Cytobacillus luteolus: one gene and its partners. The protein of the gene in region 2 interacts with the protein of the main gene of each other region in a pairwise test. Links are inferred from orthologs where the notes say so. Each region holds a gene or a part of one and is shown on either strand. Other genes may lie near its edges. The genes, in order: J2Z26_RS05555, ftsZ, ezrA and zapA.

Region 1 (3,052 bases), 280 kb from region 2 along the record:
CACGTTTCACATTACTTTCTATAAGATTTAGTTTTTTATCAAGTTTAATAATTGCAATAAACGGTTCATCGATTTTAGATTGGTAGCGTAGGTCGAACCAATGTACCTCGTACCCATCTTTGTGATTAATTATGTTTGCGTGCAAATGTGTAGAATGTAACATCAAATAGTGAACAAATGAATGTTTTCGAGAAGCACGGATGATTTCGTTTTTTTCAGAAGCTTTCATTAACACTTTCGACCAAACAACACTATTTTTTTCAAATTTACCTAATTTGTATTGCTGATTATAGCTAGCAATGACTCCCCAATGGTTTAACCGAAACGAAGGAATAAGTGTATATGTGGCACCTGGCTCACTCTCTATCGTGGTTTGTTTCAACACACTTTGATGTATTATAAAACGGAGTAAAATATAAAGTACTATGGCGATATATATGATTATGAAAACAAGTCCAGAATGGAAGCCAACTAACCATAATGCAATTCCAACTACATGTAAACTCATTATAAATGGGTCGAAAATCGGTAAAATATTTAGTGCAAACCATTTATGAGTAATTGGACGGAATGCTTGAGTTCCGTAAATGTTACAGATGTCAAATAACACGTGTACAATTACAGCTAATAAGGTCCAGAAGAAAAACGTCGTAAAAAACAATCCCCCATTGGCCAATGTTGCTAGACTAGCAATGGATAATGCAAGTAACACTTGTGCAATCAGCGAATGGCTCATACCACGGTGCATTTTAACATACGTATCATTTCCTTTGTACTTATAGAGAAAATCAATATCAGGTGCATTTGAACCTACAATTGTACAAAAAAACATTGACGTAAGAAGTTCTGGATGATTAACCATGGTCGGATCTATAAAAGATAAACCACCTAATCCGACTCCTGTAATCACATGAGTTGACGTATCCATTATACTACCACTCCCCCTTACACTCTTCCGATTTTATTTTCAGCATGTTGCCAATAATAGGTTTGCAAAACATCATTAATAATTGTATCTGTGGCATGAGGTACATAAATGTTGGATAAGGAAGCTTTCATCTCTATCAATCTCTGTTCTTCAAAAACGAGTTTTTGAGTATCTTCTACTAAATCTTCCCACTTATCATGTAAAACGGCAGCACCGTTCTCCTGAAAATAAAGTGCATTCTCCCTCTCCTGTCCAGGTGTTGCTCCAGTTAACACAATTGGAACATTCTTAACTACGGCTTCAGATAATATAATTCCACCTGGCTTAGTAATGACACATGTTGCTAGCTCAAACAATTCAGCCATTTCAGTAACGTACCCTAAAATACGTATGTTTTTTTCCTGATGGAATTTAAGTTGTAGCTGATCATGGAGCTCAGTATTTTTCCCGCAAACAACGATAATTTGTAGATTTTCATTCATTGTTAGACCTTCGCAAATATATTTGATTTCCTTTGACACGCCATAAGCGCCAGCAACAATTAAAATTGTTTTTCTATCACCTTTAAGTTGGTATTTCTCCAATAAGCTTTGGCGACAAAATAACTTTTGAAACTGTTGTTGCACAGGGATACCTGTCACATTTATCTTTTCTTTATCAATCTTATTTTTAATTAATTGTGTTTTTAGTTCCTCAGTTGCAACATAAAATTTATCTATATCAGGCTGTACCCAAGAGTGATGCAAACAATAATCTGTCACAACATTATAAGTTGGAATGGAAGAATTAGTTTTCAATAAAAATGATTGAACAGCAAAAGAAGGAAACGTATTAATAATAGCATCAGGTTGCTCTTCAGCAATGATTTTCGTTAATTTAGAATAGCCATAAGAAAATATAGTTAATTTTTTTCTCTTTGCAATTCCTTGGCTACTATAGTAGAACAAACGGTAAATCTGTCTTCCACTTTTGGTATAACTTTTTAGATATAGATTTTTGGTCCATTCATGCAAACGGGGATTGGTTTCTTGATAAATATCTCTAACAACAACATTAGCAGTATTTTCACACACCAATCGTTCTTCAAGTGCACGTGCCACTTGAACATGCCCATTTCCATAATTTGTTGTTAAAATTAACACTTTTGGCTTTCTCATTTATACAACCGCTCCTCTGTGTTAAGATACCAAATTGGTTATAGATAAAGGTTTCTATAAATCTAGAAAGCTAATAAGATTGAAGGCTCGAATCTCTTTTTAACACTTCTTCCATGTACGATCGTACGTTTTGTCTTAGGTCATTTCTTTCTAAAGCAAAGTCAATGGTCGCTCGAATAAATCCAACTTTATCCCCAATATCATAGCGAATCCCTTCAAATTGATAAGCTAACACAGCCTGAGAAGCATTAAGTAAGTTAATCGCATCTGTTAGTTGGATTTCTCCTCCTGTACCTGGCTTAAGAGTCTTTAGAATTGGGAAGATTTCTGGGTTTAATATATAACGTCCCATGATGGCATAGTTTGATGGAGCTTCTGAGATTGATGGCTTTTCTATTAGACTATCAAGTGAAATAACACCTTGTTCATTTTCCACTCCTTTAGGAGCTACAATTCCATATTTGCTTACGTCATTATCACTAACAGTCTGTACACCTACAACGGAAGTATGATAACGTTGGTGAATGGCAATTAATTGCTTTAAGCAAGGAACACCTGTAGATCGAACAATATCGTCACCTAGTAAAACAGCAAAGGGTTCACTCCCAACAAAGGCTTGACAAGAAGCAATCGCATGTCCTAAGCCTAAAGGTTCTTTTTGCCGTATGTAGTGAATATTGGCTAGCTTAGTGATTGATTGTACCTCTTCAAGTTGAGCCCATTTCTCTTTTGTTGCCAATGTGTTTTCAAGCTCATAAGACTTATCAAAATGGTCTTCAATGGACCTTTTTCCACGTCCACTAACAATAATAATATCTTCAATTCCTGATTCCACTGCCTCTTCAACAATATATTGAATAGTGGGCTTATCGACTATTGGTAACATTTCTTTCGGTTGTGCTTTTGTAGCTGGTAAAAACCTTGTTCCGAGTCCGCCTGCTGGAATAATCGCTTTACGTACCTTCAT
Region 2 (2,903 bases):
CTTCTTGATCTTGATCAGAACCTAAAGCTTCAATATTTTTTGATTGTCGAATAATTGACTCAGGAAAAAAATGAACTGTTTTAGTTGTATCAACAATTAGTACTGGACTTTTTGTTATCGGATCATATAACTGATTACCACTATCTATTAATCCCTTTACCCGAAGTTCAAGAGACTCTATAGATATGACCACTTCAGCAATCTGATCAAATTGTATCTTTTTCATTTCAAAATCACTAATTTGTTTTCTGGTAAAATACCATAACACAGGAAATCCAACCAATACGAAAGCCCAACTAATAGGATTGCCAAAACCTGTTGTATTTGTCATTAGTACGCCATCCAATACCTTTACTTCATATTCCAAGAAATTATGAACACCAATCATTCCACCACCAACTACAAAGGTAGCAAAATAAAAGGTTAATAGATTTTGAATAAAATATCGGAAACGTTTAAATCCAAAGGCACTACCAATTATTAAAAATGAAAAAATTAGTTTTATAATTGGATGTGATGCATACATTGACAAAGGAGATACCATTAAAATAACAATTAAAGACCCAATAAATGCCCCTAATACCATTCTCCATATTAAAATTTTTCGCTTTAAAATGAATGCTGTCAGTAAGAGTAACAACCCATCAAATAGAAAGTTCAGCAACCAAATAACATCAAGGTAGATGTTCAATCCCGTTCTCCTTTCAAGAGTGCCCTTATTCGATTTACTACCTATTATTAATAGTATATAGTACATTCTCTATTGAAGTCTGTCACTTGCTGACGATTATAGAGGAGAAATTTTGATAGATTTTTACGAATATTGTAAAACAATGTATTCTAGATGTTTTTTTAGAATAGCTTTCCATATATAGATTCTCTAAAAACCTTTCACACAATAGAAAAAGAATCTTCCCAATTGGAAAGACTCTTTCAAATATTATCTGCGACGATTACGATTTCTTAAGAATGCCGGAATATCTAGAGCTTCGTCATTCTGAGAGCTTTCTTTAGTAGGACGGGATTGATATTCGTTCGAAGAATCATCTCGTTTTGTTTCTCTCGTTGTAGTTGAAGCTTGTTTTGTAGTGTTAATGGCTGGTCTTACAGGTTTAGAGGAAGTAGTATCAATATCATTAAAGCCAGTTGCAATGACTGTAACTAATATTTCATCCTTTAAATTTTCATTGATAACTGATCCGAAAATCATATTTACTTCTTCGTCTGATGCAGAGGCAACTATGTCTGCAGCCTCTTGAACCTCATACAAGCTCAAGTTAGTACCACCAGTGATGTTCATTAGTACACCTTGTGCACCATCAATAGAAGTTTCTAATAAAGGACTTGAAATAGCTCGTTTAGCTGCTTCAGCTGCACGATTTTCACCAGTTGACATTCCAATACCCATTAATGCTGAACCTTTGTTCGACATTATAGTTTTAACATCAGCGAAGTCTAGATTAATTAACCCTGGTACAGCGATTAAGTCAGATATACCTTGTACACCTTGACGAAGTACATTATCAGCTTCTCTGAACGCCTCAAGCATCGGAGTATTTTTATCAACGATTTCTAAAAGGCGGTCGTTTGGAATAACGATTAAGGTATCTACGCCCTCTTTCATTGCTGCAATCCCACCTGCAGCTTGCCCTGCTCTTTTTCTACCTTCAAAAGTGAAAGGACGAGTAACAACACCAACAGTTAAGGCACCAAGGTCACGCGCAATAGAAGCTATAACCGGAGCTGCACCAGTACCAGTTCCGCCACCCATACCTGCCGTAACGAAAACCATGTCTGCACCTTTTAATACTTCTTCGATTTGTTCTCTGCTTTCTTCTGCTGCCTTCTTACCAACTTCAGGATTTGCACCTGCACCTAAACCACGAGTAAGCTTACCACCAATTTGCATTTTGATATCAGCTTTTGATAAGTTTAATGCTTGCGCATCTGTGTTAACAGCAATAAAGTCCACACCTTGTACACCATGTTCGATCATTCGGTTTACAGCGTTATTTCCACCGCCACCTACACCAATAACTTTAATCGTTGCTAATTGGTCAAGATTTGTATCTAACTCCAACATCTAAGATCCTCCTAATTCATCGAAAGAGCTTTTCGATACTTCTACTCAAAGAAGTAACCGAAAAATCTTTTAACTTTTTTTCCAATATTTTGATCATCGTTTGTGTTTGGCTTGTTTTTTACTGGTTGTTGTTTTGTGTTTCTCTTTTCTGATTCTTGTGAAATCATAGAACCAATTCGCTTACCTTGAATTTTTGAGTGCTCATATGCAAACTGAATTAGGCCTACACCAGTTGAGAATTGTGGCTCACGAACTCCAATGTAATCTGGTTTTGCAATTCTAACATTACTCTGCAGTACTACTTGGGCTAGTTCTAAAACCCCAGGTTGATTAACAACTCCACCGGTTAGAACAAATCCTCCTGGAAGATCTCTAACATTTAATTTCCTTAATTCATTAATTACTAAGTCTAGAATTTCTTCTAATCTTGCTTCAATTATATCTGATATTTCTAATTGGTTAAACTGCTGGTGCTGATCACTACCAATAATCGGTACACTAAATACTTCTTCTTCAGATGCGTCATCATAGAAGGCATGTCCATGTTTTATTTTTATTTTTTCAGCATCTTCAGTAGATGTTCGTAAACCAATTGAGATATCCTTTGTGATATGATCTCCGCCAACAGGAATAACGTTTGAAGATTGTAAGAAACCATCTCTGAAAATAGAAACTGTGGTTGAGCCACCACCAATATCTATTAATGCCACTCCTAGATTCTTTTCATCTTCTGAGAGAGTAATAGAACCTGCAGCTAGAGGCTGTAGGCAAATGGCTGCAATTGTAAGTCCTGCTCGTTCAACACAGCGCAATAAATTAT
Region 3 (2,949 bases), on a different replicon or contig from region 2:
GCTGGTCTCATTGCAGCAAGTGGACTTGCTATCGTATATGTTTCGTTGGCCTATCTTGGGGCAACAAGTGTAGAGGCAATTGGCTATGCAGAGAACGGAGGTATTATACTATCCACGTCCGCAAGTTACTTATTAGGTTCAGTTGGGACTAGTATACTCAGTATCGCAATTACTTTTGCTTGTTTAACCACAGCTGTAGGATTAGTATCAGCATGTGCAAAATATTTAACAACACTTACAAACAAGATTTCGTACAAGTCATTTGTTGCACTTCTAACAATTTTTAGTTTAGGTGTAGCTAATATTGGACTAACGCAACTTATTGCATTTTCCGTGCCAATCTTGATCATTATCTATCCTTTAGCAATTGTACTCATCCTACTTTCTTTTGCACACCCACTTATCGGAGAGAAAAGTATGATATATTCCTTAGCACTCTTAGCCACAGGTCTTATTAGTATATTTGATGGTCTTAATAGTGCTGGAATTGAGTTTCCTTTACTCTTACAATTTTTCAAAGAATTTTTACCTTTATATGAGCAAGGTATCGGTTGGGTGGTTCCAGCAATTATTGGAGCAATACTCGGTTATATACTCTCTATGAGAAAATAAGTATACATTAAGGCCCTTATGAAAAAATCATAAGGGCCTTATTATTTAGATATGTTGTATTAGTTCTCTATCATCTAAAATGCTTTGGATTCTTTTAAGTGCACCTGGCTCAATCTCTTCTATTGCACTAGCAGCCTGCTCTAAGGCTGTTTCATATTCATAGTTGCGGAAAGACTTTTCTGCTTCTAGCAAAGCTTCAGAGATTGAACGATAGCTACTTCTATAGCGGTTTCCATATTGAATGACCTGTTCCACCAGATAAACCTGTTCAATTAAATCCTCTGTCATAGTCGTAGTATTTGCTACAATGTCCTGAGCCTCTTTTAGAGTTTGGTTAACTACTTTCATATTTAAAGGTTTTTCTTCAAGCTTTATAACAACTGCCTCTAAGCTCTCCTTTGCATCAATAAGAAGCTCTTTATAACCTTGGGGTAAACCTGGCACATTACTCTTCGATAATAATCGTTTTGATTCTGTTAATGCTTTTCTCATTTCACTCAGCTGATCACGAGCATATAATTCATCTTTTCGTAGTGTTTGTAATGACTCACAATATTTAATATGCTGCTCCTTCACTGATTCAATTTGAGCATGAACATCCTCAAGTTCATCTTGAATTAACGAATAAGCAATATGATCCTCATTTAATTTCGATTGGATTGATAAAAATTGTTTTAAAAGCTGTTTTATCTGCTTTACAATCGCTTTATGTGTTTGTATCTCTTCCTCAGTCAGTCTGTAACTCTGTTGTACAAGTTCGGTTTCATCCCCTGAAGATTTACTTTCCTCATGTAAAGAATGAAGTACTTGTTCTATTTTACTTACTTCCTGTTGAACATAATGATTCGCAGTGACCTCTTTTTCTAATAGGTCATATAGACCTTCAAGTGAATCTTTTATTTCAATAATCGCTTCTTTTGCTTCTTTAATCTCTAGTTTTTCAATACGGTTGAGATTTTCCACTACTTTATTTCGTAAAAACTCAACTTCATTTTCAACTTGGAGATGATCCAGCATAAAGCCATTATTTTGCATTTCTTTGTATCCATCAATCAAATCATCTAATTGAGATGGGATATAAGATTGATATTCAGATAATAATTCTGGTATTTCCGAAATGTATTCCTTCATGATCGAGAGACTATCTTTAATGAAAAGTACAATTTCTCTAGCTTCTAAGTAATTACCCTGAGTGGTTGCTTCCTCGAAGGTTGAAAACTTTTCATTAACTTCTTCTAATTTCTTTTCTAAAGCTACCTCTGCCTTTCCAAAGGAGAGATGATGAGCAAGCAAGGACTTTTTAACATTTCGGTAAGTAGACTTTAACTCTCCAATTTCCACTCTATTTTTTTCTTCACTACCTATTAGGTCTTTAAGTTCTTCAAGAATTTTAGCGATAGTTTCTTCTGTTTGCTGTAAGGTATTTTCAATTTTTTGAAGAACTGCTTTGGACTTACTAAAGCGATATTTATCAGCTAATTCTTCGGCATCAAATAGGTACTCTTCAATATTGGGCAGATTCAACGTAACAATTTCATCCCACTGTCTTCTCCATCTTTCAAAGAGCTCTTCTGTTTGACCTGTCATATTTAGTTCTTTTACTTTTGATATCTCGTCTGTGACAGGACGATTCATTACATCTATCTTCCACGCTTCTAAACGATCAACTTCTTTATAAATTTTTTTCCTAAAATAAATTCCTAAAATTAAAATAAGTGCAACAACAATTATAATGCCTATTATGATTTCCATAACTAGCCCCCTTACTTTCTATTAAATCTAGTTTTATAAAAGATCATTAGTTAGAAGGCATGAACCCATATCTATTTATTTTCAGTCGATTTTTTCCCATTCGACAAATTCCGCCAATAACTCATCTAATTGATTACGATATTTATAGATACATACTAAATATTGGTGTATTTTCAATGTTTTTATGATACCATGTAAACGACAATTTTTGACCAAAATTTTAAAATTTTTTACAGAAAATCATTAATTTTTCCTATAAAAGATTTAAATTAAAACATTTAATAGATTTTCAACAAAAAAATCCTTATCCACTGGTTAAAAACACTCCAGTGGATAAGGATTGATAAAGCTATATACACTAACCTGTTGATTTCAATTACAGGCACTAAATATTATATAGAAAGCGCGATTTGATTATTTGTTTTTACTGTTTTTTCAAAGGGCTCTGAGACAGCAGCATTAACCCAACGCTCAATTTCCTTATAGTACTGCTCTGTAAAATATTCTTCATTCGGCATTACATGAAGTACCTCTGCCAAGTATTGAGGATGGAGGTACGGCATACTTAGCATACCTTTTAATTGG
Region 4 (2,904 bases), on a different replicon or contig from region 2:
ATGTAATTGAACCGAAACCTTTGTATCACCACTTGCAATAACTGAAGTAAGCCTGTTTAACTTTAATAACTGTTCACGAACAGATTCAGGTTCAGTGGTTGAAATGATAAAATCTAAATCCTTTACCGTTTCTTTCATTCTTCTAATACTTCCAGCTCTAGAAAATTGATCGATCCCTTCCATTTTTGATAGTGCGTATTCAATTTCCTCAGCAAGGGGAAGCATCAAGGATAGAGGAAGCCTTTCCGGTCTTTTGCCACTTTCTAAAATTGACGAAAGTATATTTTCCTCTGTCTTCTTTCCAAAGCCAGCCAAACCACGGACTTTTTCCTGCTCACAGGCTTGTCTCAATGACTCAATATCTTCTATACCAAGCTCTTGATATAACTTCGCAATCTTCTTTCCACCTAAGCCTTGAAGTTTTAATAGTGGAATAAGACCAGATGGTACCTCTTTTTTAAGTTCCTCTAGCACGGTGCATGTGCTGGTCGTAATATACTCAGTAATGATAGCTGCTGTGCCCTTACCAATTCCTGAAAGTTGAGTAAAATCATTAATGGTAGACAGACTACGGTCATCATTTTCAAGTGCCAAAGCTGCTTTACGGAATGCAGATATTTTAAACGAATTTTCACCTTTTAATTCCATATATATTGCAATCGTTTCTAGTAATTTGATAACGTCCTTTTTATTTAATTCCATAATTCTTGAACACCTACCTATTTCTACGTTTCACTACAAAAAATGATACATATTTTTAAAGTAAAAGTACAATTTAAAAGTAAAAAACTTCCCTATTGATAGAGAAGTTCATCATGCCTATAGATTACATTGCTATATGCTCAATCCATAAATCCTTTATTTTTCCTGAAAAGATAGGCGTATTCTGTACAATTGTTTTCGCCATGAATGACTCTTGGATATAGCCTTGTACTGTTTCAATAGGCATTAATGCTCCAATATATAATACGATAAAGACTAGTAAGTAAATCTCTATAAAACCTAACATTCCCCCAGCCCATCCATTAATTTGTTTTAGGATTGGTAAGTGAGCCAGGAAATCTAACATTGAACCAACAATTTGTAATATGACTTTAGTACCAAAGAACAGCATAGCGAAAGCAATCGCTCGGTAATAAGCCGCTTCTAGGTTAGTACTTTCAAATAAAAATGTAATTGTCTCATTATCACCTAAGGTTACATACGGTACCCATAGTTTAATAGCAGGAGCTAAATCTCCCGAATATACATATGCAACAATAAAAGCAACAATAAAACCTGTTAAATGCACAATTTGAAGAATAAATCCTCTTTTTAATCCAATTAAAAATCCCATTAATAATATAATAATTAAGATAAGATCTAGCATAATGAATGTTTCAATCCTTTTCGTTTTTTACTTGTTTTTCTAGTTCTTCTACTTTCTCCTTTAATTTCAAATAGTCATTTACTGTATTTACTGCAGTTAGAACTGCGATTTTATTAATATCTAGGTATGGATTTTTAGCACTAATTTCTCTCATTTTATCGTCAACTAGCGAGGCTACTAATCGAACATGACTTGTCGATTCGGTTCCTACGATTGAATATTGTTGCCCATATATATCTACAGTTGTTCTTGTTTTATCCGGCTGTGACAAATTACTGCCCCCATTCATCAGAATCCTATTCAATATGATACCATGAATAAAGCATTGTTGGAAAGATATCTCAAGAAAGGTTATGATAGCTTTATAGGATTACAAAGTAATGGGAGTGGATTTTTTGTCTAACGCAGTTATAAAAGTAAATTCAACTATAGCTCTAAAAATGAAAGAATTTTACTCAAGCAGTTTAACAGAAAAGATACCTCAGGGTGGATTATTTGTTGCTAAACTTCCAAATTGTACAATTACTGCTTATAAGTCTGGGAAAGTACTCTTTCAAGGTAGTGGGGCTGAGTCTGAATCTTCACGGTGGGGAAGCAACGAGCCTTCAACTAACAAAAAAAAATCTTCAGATAAACCAAAAAGCACAACCATCTATTCTCCACCACAGAACATCTCTACATTATCAATTATCGGTTCGGATGAGGTAGGAACTGGAGACTATTTTGGTCCAATGACGGTAGCTGCAGCCTATGTATCTAATAAGAACTTATCATTACTTCAAGAATTAGGAGTAAAGGATTCAAAAAATTTAACAGACAAACAAATAGTTGAAATAGCAAAAAATATTATTAAAGTGATCCCGTATAGTTTATTAATCTTACATAATGAAAAATATAACACTCTTCAAGAAAGTGGCATGTCACAAGGAAAAATAAAAGCCTACCTTCATAATCAGGCACTAAATAATGTAGTTGAAAAGCTGAAACCAGAAAAAGCAGATGGTATATTAATTGACCAATTCGCACAACCAGGTGTTTATTTTAATTATTTAGTTGGGAAGAGTGTAAATAAGGAAAACGTGTATTTTAGTACTAAGGCTGAAGGTGTACATTTAGCAGTTGCAGCAGCCTCAATAATTGCACGATATGCCTTCGTAAAAGAATTCGAGAAGCTTAGTGAACGTGCTGGATTTGAAATTCCAAAGGGAGCTGGACAAAAAGTAGATATGGCGGCAGCCAATCTAATACAAAAACATGGGCTTTCTTCCCTACGTACCTTTACTAAACTCCATTTCGCAAATACCGAAAAAGCAAAGAGTCTCCTATCAAAAAAGCGTTCTTAACGATTGTTCGTTAAGAACGCTTTTTGCTAGACTTAAGAACGTAAGGTTGCCGCAAACTTTTCTTCTACAGCCTTTAATACTTTATTATGTGTTTTGGTAACCTCTTCATCTGTCAATGTTCTTTCTGGGTCAAAGTATCGAAGTGAGAACGCAACAGATTTTTTACCTGGTTCCATTTTATCCCCTTCATAC

The links.
Region 1: the proteins of ftsZ (region 2) and J2Z26_RS05555 interact in binary tests that used the Bacillus subtilis proteins (3 or more experiments, as listed by UniProt). The link is inferred for Cytobacillus luteolus from one-to-one orthologs.
Region 3: the proteins of ftsZ (region 2) and ezrA interact in binary tests that used the Bacillus subtilis proteins (3 or more experiments, as listed by UniProt). The link is inferred for Cytobacillus luteolus from one-to-one orthologs.
Region 4: the proteins of ftsZ (region 2) and zapA interact in binary tests that used the Bacillus subtilis proteins (3 or more experiments, as listed by UniProt). The link is inferred for Cytobacillus luteolus from one-to-one orthologs.

What each region holds. Positions count from the first base shown.
Region 1 is NZ_JAGGKM010000002.1:143,877-146,928, reverse strand. The notes cover bases 16-2,988. They hold J2Z26_RS05555 (MGDG synthase family glycosyltransferase), read right to left. Parts: upstream 2,086-2,988; coding sequence 946-2,085; downstream 16-945. Other genes in these bases: galU (UTP--glucose-1-phosphate uridylyltransferase GalU), read right to left, coding at 2,156-2,988; J2Z26_RS05560 (metal-dependent hydrolase), read right to left, coding at 16-928. Also shown: more of J2Z26_RS05560, read right to left, coding at 1-15; more of galU, read right to left, coding at 2,989-3,052. UniProt on the Bacillus subtilis protein: Processive glucosyltransferase involved in the biosynthesis of both the bilayer- and non-bilayer-forming membrane glucolipids.
Region 2 is NZ_JAGGKM010000002.1:420,672-423,574, forward strand. Bases 13-2,836 are described here. They hold ftsZ (cell division protein FtsZ), read right to left. Parts: upstream 2,084-2,836; coding sequence 941-2,083; downstream 13-940. Other genes in these bases: spoIIGA (sigma-E processing peptidase SpoIIGA), read right to left, coding at 13-691; ftsA (cell division protein FtsA), read right to left, coding at 2,125-2,836. Outside these bases: more of spoIIGA, read right to left, coding at 1-12; more of ftsA, read right to left, coding at 2,837-2,903. UniProt on the Bacillus subtilis protein: Essential cell division protein that forms a contractile ring structure (Z ring) at the future cell division site. The regulation of the ring assembly controls the timing and the location of cell division.
Region 3 is NZ_JAGGKM010000004.1:358,078-361,026, forward strand. Bases 12-2,881 are described here. They hold ezrA (septation ring formation regulator EzrA), read right to left. Parts: upstream 2,365-2,881; coding sequence 658-2,364; downstream 12-657. Other genes in these bases: brnQ (branched-chain amino acid transport system II carrier protein), read left to right, coding at 12-612; refZ (forespore capture DNA-binding protein RefZ), read right to left, coding at 2,757-2,881. In the rest of the region: more of brnQ, read left to right, coding at 1-11; more of refZ, read right to left, coding at 2,882-2,949. UniProt on the Bacillus subtilis protein: Negative regulator of FtsZ ring formation; modulates the frequency and position of FtsZ ring formation. Inhibits FtsZ ring formation at polar sites. Interacts either with FtsZ or with one of its binding partners to promote depolymerization.
Region 4 is NZ_JAGGKM010000004.1:282,096-284,999, forward strand. The notes cover bases 11-2,835. They hold zapA (cell division protein ZapA), read right to left. Parts: upstream 1,641-2,835; coding sequence 1,380-1,640; downstream 11-1,379. Other genes in these bases: polX (DNA polymerase/3'-5' exonuclease PolX), read right to left, coding at 11-702; J2Z26_RS13435 (CvpA family protein), read right to left, coding at 827-1,369; rnhC (ribonuclease HIII), read left to right, coding at 1,765-2,712; pheT (phenylalanine--tRNA ligase subunit beta), read right to left, coding at 2,745-2,835. In the rest of the region: more of polX, read right to left, coding at 1-10; more of pheT, read right to left, coding at 2,836-2,904. UniProt on the Bacillus subtilis protein: Activator of cell division through the inhibition of FtsZ GTPase activity, therefore promoting FtsZ assembly into bundles of protofilaments necessary for the formation of the division Z ring.